Linked DNA regions of Pseudovibrio sp. M1P-2-3. The protein of the gene in region 1 interacts with the protein of each later gene in a pairwise test. Links are inferred from orthologs where the notes say so. Each region holds a gene or a part of one and is shown on either strand. Other genes may lie near its edges. The genes, in order: P6574_RS01260 and def.

Region 1 (3,272 bases):
TTTTATGGCTATTTGTGGCAAGTGTACCCTAAAAGTAGCCGTAGTAGCGACCGCAGATTATGACGGAGCTCCAAGAAAAAAGAGAGATGAAACCTGCCCAGCGGAAACGGGAGATGGTGCCGCGGGAATCTACTTTGGGCAGGTATCGCCATGCTGTTACAAACCTGAGTGTAATTGCGTTGATCAGGGCGAGGATGAGAAAACCTGCCTTGGCCCAGAAAATGGGCGAATCTACGTAAACTTTTGCTTTGACAGCCAACAGAAAAACACCGCTTGCAATTGCAAGAATTCCACCCGCCAGAGCAACGCGTACCAGAACGCGGGCAAGCTCATAAAGCGGGATGGAGCGCCAGAGCCCCATCATTCTCAGGTCCAGAGGAACCAGAGCGCCAAACAATATTGCCATGCCAAAAAGGTGTAGAATGTTTATCAGCGGATAGAACCAGTCATAGGTTCTAAAAAGGTCCGTTATAAAGGACGCCTGCAACTGGCTGGCAAGGCCAACCACGTAATTGAATAGATCCGGCACGTTTTCTACTTTATTTTTAAAGGGCATTCATGTTGGGGGTGTAATGTCTCACAGGCACAAGGCCTAAGTGAAGTGCATAAGTAGTTGTTTTCTACATTTTGTTTGTACGCCGTTCTGTCGCCAATACCTTGAAGGCATGTTGAGGAATATTCATGATTTGAATTGCGTGGGCCTTGAGTGGTTGGAAAGACTGGAGTTTGGAGCGTCTCGTGCCATGAAAAAACTCAATTTTGCTCCGATGATTGGCACAGAGCTTTGGTAAGGGAGTTGACATGAGAAAGGTGAGCGGGCAAAGAAGGGAGAACATTTTCGATGTTAGTTTGAGAGATTGTACCAATGGCCCAACTGCGGTCCAACATTGTAGAAATGATGCCAGCGTCCTTCAAAGGGATGACTGTATCTTTCGCTATGGGTACGCTTAAACGCAAAACCTCTATCACAACTACGACCAAGACGACCGCCTGACGGTACTTCTCTTTCCCGCACTCCTCCCGGGACGGAGGGGGCCAGAGAGCTCACCGGAAGCGAATGCCTCCGAAGAGTGATGGGGGGAGACGAGAAGGACGAAATTCATGGGTTTTAAAATTGCTATTGCAGGTGCAACAGGCAATGTAGGGCGCGAAGTGCTGGACATTCTCGCAGAGCGGGGTTTTCCGGCTGATGAAGTTGTAGCGCTTGCCTCCCGCCGGTCTCAGGGAACCGATATCTCTTTTGGTGATAAAACACTGCAAGTGAAAGCCATGGAGAACTACGACTTCTCTGATACGGATATCTGTATCATGTCTGCTGGTGGCTCTATCTCCAAAGAGTGGGCTCCCAAAATTGCCGCAAAGGGCTGTATTGTCATCGATAACTCCTCGGCTTGGCGTTATGATGCGGATGTGCCGCTGATCGTTCCTGAAGTGAATGCGGATGATATTACAGGCTTCACCAAGAAGAACATTATCGCCAACCCCAACTGCTCCACCGCTCAGTTGGTTGTTGCTCTGTCTCCGCTGCATGAAGCTGCTGGCATCAAGCGCATCGTTGTGTCCACGTACCAGTCCGTTTCCGGCGGCGGTAAAGACGCGATGGAAGAGCTGTTCAACCAGACACGTGCTGTGTTTGTGAGCGATCCGATCGAGCCGCAGAAGTTCCCAAAACGCATTGCCTTCAACGTCATTCCACACATCGACGAGTTCATGGAAGATGGCTACACCAAGGAAGAGTGGAAGGTTCTGGCTGAAACCAAGAAGATCCTTGATCCAAAAATCAAGGTGTCTTGTACAGCCGTTCGCGTGCCTGTGTTTGTTGGCCATTCCGAGAGTGTGAATATCGAGTTTGAAAATCCGCTCTCACCTGAGGAAGCCCGTAATATCTTGCGTGAAGCGCCCGGTTGTCTGGTTGTCGACAAGCAAGAGGATGGTGGTTACGTCACCCCCTACGAGAGTGCAGGGGAAGACGCTACATACATCTCCCGTATCCGCGAGGATGCAACTGTTGAGAACGGCCTGAACATCTGGGTTGTTTCTGACAACCTGCGCAAAGGTGCTGCCCTTAACACCGTGCAGATCGCCGAGGTTCTGGTAAACCGTGGTTTGATCGAGCCAAAGAAGGCCGCCGCTTAAAGCGCGTTCCGTTTGATTGGATTCAATCAAACGACAAGAATTCGCTTAAATATATAAAAGTTAGAGTGCGAGCGAATGAACGCAACGTGCTCTAATTCAAGTAGTCTAAAGCAGCGAGACGTTTTATTGAAACAGCTCACTGCTTTAATCTATTGTTTAGTCGCGTATCTTTGACCGAAAACCGGTATCCACTTTTCGGCGATATACTCTAAGTGAATGTAATATGGGCGTGGCTATGCAAGTGGCCACGCCTTTTTTATCTCTCATTCCCCAATGCTGCATGAACCAGATTGATGAAATAGGCGCAGCCATAGGGGGTGAGTTCGTCGTTGAAATCATAGGCCGGATTATGCAGGCTGGCGGTGTCTCCGTTTCCAGCAAAAATGAAAGCGCCCGGTCTTTCCTCCAGCATAAATGAAAAGTCCTCTGCACCCATAACAGGTTTCATCTGGTTATTCACCCTATCTGGAGACTCCGCCACTTGAGCTGCTACGGATACGGCAAGTTCTGTTTGAACCGGGTGATTGACGGTGACCGGATATCCAATCTCGTAGGTGAAGTTTGCCCGCGCATTGTGCGCCTCGCACAGGCTATTGATGACTTCTTTCATTCGGGTTTGAATGATCTCCCGAGCTTGGGGGCTCAAGGTGCGTACGGTGCCTGATAATGTTGCGCTTTCCGGAATAATATTGGTGGCCGAACCCGCTTGGAATGTGGTTATTGAAAGTACGGCGGCATCCAGAGGATCGCAAATCCGGCTTACCAGAGTTTGCAATGCCATGACGATTTGAGAGCCAATAAAAATAGGGTCAACTGCCTCATGAGGCATGGCGGCATGTCCGCCTTTTGCATGGATAGTTAAATAAAAGTCATCGGAGGAGGCCATGATCGGGCCTGAGCAGATTTCAAATTCCCCTACTGGAAGATCCGGTAAATTATGCAAAGCATAAACCTCCTCGATATGCCAGCGGGTCATCAAACCATCATCAATCATGGCTTTGGCTCCTGCCCCGCCTTCCTCCGCTGGCTGGAAAATGACCACAACGGTTCCCGAGAAGTTTCTGTTCTCTGCTAAGTACTTGGCAGTGCCCAACAGCATTGTCGTATGGCCATCATGGCCGCAGGCATGCATCTTG
Region 2 (3,264 bases), 110 kb from region 1 along the record:
CCCTAAAACCCGGGTGGGATGGATCTTTGCTTATCACAAGCTCCGGGGAAGAAGACCCAAGTTCAAGCTCTTCGATCTTCTGTCCACGCTTTTGGATTTTATCGCCGGAAACGATAATCTGATCAATATCTTTGGCAGTCTGGGAAAAGTGGGTATGTAGTTTTTCGACACGTTCCGCCAGTCGTGAAACATCAAGCAGAAGCTTGGATACCTCGGCCTGAATAACGTGAGCTTGCTCGCGCATTCGGGCATCCCGCAATACCGACTGGACAACTTGTACGGACAACATCAAAAGTGATGGAGAAACAATGACTACACGCAAGCGATAGGCTTTTTGGACAAGATCAACAAAGTTCTCATTAATTTCGGCAAAAACACTTTCAGAGGGCACAAACATCAGTGCAGTCTCCTGCGTTTCTCCCACCAGTAGATACTTGGAGGAAATATCATCCAGATGCTTGGAGATATCCCGTTTGAAACGAGTTGCGGCTGCTTTAAATTCCTCACGGTTTTTAGCAGAACGGACAGCCTCATACCCCTCAAGCGGAAACTTTGCATCAATCACCAAGGGGGGCGCGCCAGAGGGCATATGAATGATGCAGTCAGGGCGCGTGTTATTTGATAGTCTCCCTTGAAAACTATAGCTTGATGAGGCCAGCGAGTCTTCGATGATCTGCTCCATTCGCCTCTGTCCGAAAGCTCCTCGCGCCTGCTTATCTGAAAGAACCTTTTGCAAGCTTGTCACTTGACCAGCAAGATCACCCATAGTTTTTTGAGCCTGATCCAATAAAGCCATTCGCTCATGCAGACCACGTAGACTGTGATGGGTTTGCCGGTGGGTTTCTAAGACTGAAGCTCCGAGCGTTTTGCCCATACCATCCAACCGGTCATTTACGGCCCGCATTAAATCTGACTGGCGAGAACCAAAAATCTCCGCCATCGTTTGCATACGGCCAGTTATTTCGCTTTGAGATTCCAGAACTTTTTCAAGCTTTGCATCCAGTTCTCCATCCTCCCCGCCCTCAAGTTGGTAACCGTTTCGTGTGACGGTTCTCAGCTTTTTACGTGTCCGAGCACCCGAATACAGCAAAATAAGGATCCCAAACGACAGACAAGCGATAACCACGAGCTGAGTGGAAAATGAATAGTTTCCGAGGGTAAAAAGAGTGTCCTGCATGAAACAAACATAGAACATTTTCACTCTCAAGAGAATGTAGCCAATAAATGAATGCTTGGAAAAGCGTTCGAAATCAGCTCTCCCCTAATCCATTTATTCAAGAACAAAGGCACCAAATAATCCCAAATTTATCTAGTTGGCTTAATGCAGCACAAGAACATTGATTTTTTGCTGCTGATTTTCTATCTCCATATTATGAGCAAAAAAGAAATTGTCCTCGTTCCCGATGCGTGCCTGCGCGAAACGTGCTTACCCATCGAAGACGTAACTGATGAAATTCGCCAGCTGGCCGATGACATGCTGGAGACAATGTATGCCGCCCCAGGCATTGGACTGGCAGCACCGCAGATTGGTGTCCTGAAACGCATTTTTGTTTTGGATGTTGCCGAGCGTGAAGAGGGCGAAGCAGACAAAAAAGAACCAATGGTCTTCATCAATCCGAAGATCACCTGGTCTTCTGAGGAGACCGCCGTCTATCAAGAAGGTTGCCTGTCTATTCCGGAAGTCTATGAAGATGTGGAGCGCCCTGTAGCGGTTAAAGTATCCTATCTGGACCGCGATGGCACAGCCTGCGAGATCGAAGCGGGTGGACTGCTGGCAACTTGTATTCAGCATGAGTATGATCATCTGAATGGTGTGCTGTTTGTAGATCACCTATCACGGCTGAAGCGTGAGCGCGTTATGAAGAAATACACAAAGGCCCAAAAAGCCAAAGCAAGCGCTTGATACTCATATCTTGTGGTGGGGCGGCACTTTTTGCTTTGCCCTACGGCTCCACTGTGCCCTCTTCACGGTCTGAGCCAACCACATTAAACGCCTCAATCTAAAGTTAACTCTCAAAGTCCCTTAAGGATTGTAAGCATATCAACATTGCAGATTGATCTGCGCGTAGAATAATTCTGCGTTGCTGCCAGTGGATGCTACAGCAATATAGTTCTTCTTTACTCAGCGGTTCAAAGAGAACACGCCGGAGTGAAACCCAAAGCTATGCTGAACCTAACCCCATAGCCTTAGCTCCCGACTTTAAACGAGGCAAAAGATCCACTTCACTGACAAAGGCTCTTCAGTAACCACAAATAATCCCTCAAGTTACCATGAAGTCCTTGCCCTTAGAGGTTAGCTTGGCAATAAAGCGAGCAAGCAATTTTTCCAATAAAGGCAAGCCATCATGTCATTACGTGTCGTTTTTATGGGTACTCCCGATTTTTCCGTTCCAACCCTTATGGAAATTGTTGGCCAAGGCTGGGAGGTGGTCGCCTGCTATAGCCAGCCACCGCGCAAAGCTGGCCGAGGCATGGAACTTAAAAAATCACCAGTTCATGAAGCCGCAGAAAGTCTTGGCATCCCTGTTTATACGCCAAAGTCTCTTCGCTCTGCGGAAGAGCAGGAAGTCTTCCGCTCACACAATGCCGACATTGCAGTGGTTGTCGCCTATGGCCTCATCCTCCCCAATGAAGTGATCGAGGCACCCACTCACGGCTGCTTGAACGGGCATGCCTCACTACTTCCCCGCTGGCGTGGAGCAGCGCCCATCAACCGCGCAATCATGGCTGGAGACAAAGAGACCGGCATTCAGGTTATGCGGGTTGAAGAGGGGTTGGACACGGGCGCAATATGCTTGTCTGAGAGCGTAACCATCTGCGCGGATATGACAGCAGGCGAACTACACGACCGCCTGTCTAGTTTGGGCGGAGACCTCATGGTTCGCGCGCTCTCTGCTCTTTCGAGGGGCGGCCTGAGCGAAACACCACAAAGCGAGCAAGGTGTCACGTATGCGGCAAAAATCAAAAAAGAAGAAACCCGAATAAACTGGTCCCTTCCCGCCCAGGAAGTGCACAACCACATCCGCGGTTTGTCTCCCTTCCCCGGCGCATGGTGCGAGATCACATTTGGATCCAAGCCCGAGAGAGTAAAAGTATTGAGGTCCAGCTTGGTTAAGGGAGAAGGGCCGACTGGTACTGTTTTGCAGGCTGAAGGCAGCGATCTGATCATCGCGTGTTCTCAAGGAGCCGTGAAACTTACTCAAGTGCAACGCGCGGGAAAACGTGCCGTTAACAGCGAAGAGTTTCTTAGGGGTGCTTCTCTCA

Evidence for each region.
Region 2: the proteins of P6574_RS01260 (region 1) and def interact in binary tests that used the Escherichia coli proteins (3 or more experiments, as listed by UniProt). The link is inferred for Pseudovibrio sp. M1P-2-3 from one-to-one orthologs.

Annotation. Positions count from the first base shown.
Region 1 is NZ_JARRCW010000001.1:265,251-268,522, forward strand. The notes cover bases 171-3,118. They hold P6574_RS01260 (aspartate-semialdehyde dehydrogenase), read left to right. Parts: upstream 171-1,101; coding sequence 1,102-2,136; downstream 2,137-3,118. Other genes in these bases: P6574_RS01255 (hypothetical protein), read right to left, coding at 171-529; P6574_RS01265 (M20 aminoacylase family protein), read right to left, coding at 2,393-3,118. Outside these bases: more of P6574_RS01255, read right to left, coding at 29-170; more of P6574_RS01265, read right to left, coding at 3,119-3,272.
Region 2 is NZ_JARRCW010000001.1:378,486-381,749, reverse strand. Bases 198-3,137 are described here. They hold def (peptide deformylase), read left to right. Parts: upstream 198-1,372; coding sequence 1,373-1,903; downstream 1,904-3,137. Other genes in these bases: fmt (methionyl-tRNA formyltransferase), read left to right, coding at 2,346-3,137; P6574_RS01850 (DNA recombination protein RmuC), read right to left, coding at 198-1,177. Also shown: more of P6574_RS01850, read right to left, coding at 1-197; more of fmt, read left to right, coding at 3,138-3,264. UniProt on the Escherichia coli protein: Removes the formyl group from the N-terminal Met of newly synthesized proteins. Requires at least a dipeptide for an efficient rate of reaction. N-terminal L-methionine is a prerequisite for activity but the enzyme has broad specificity at other positions.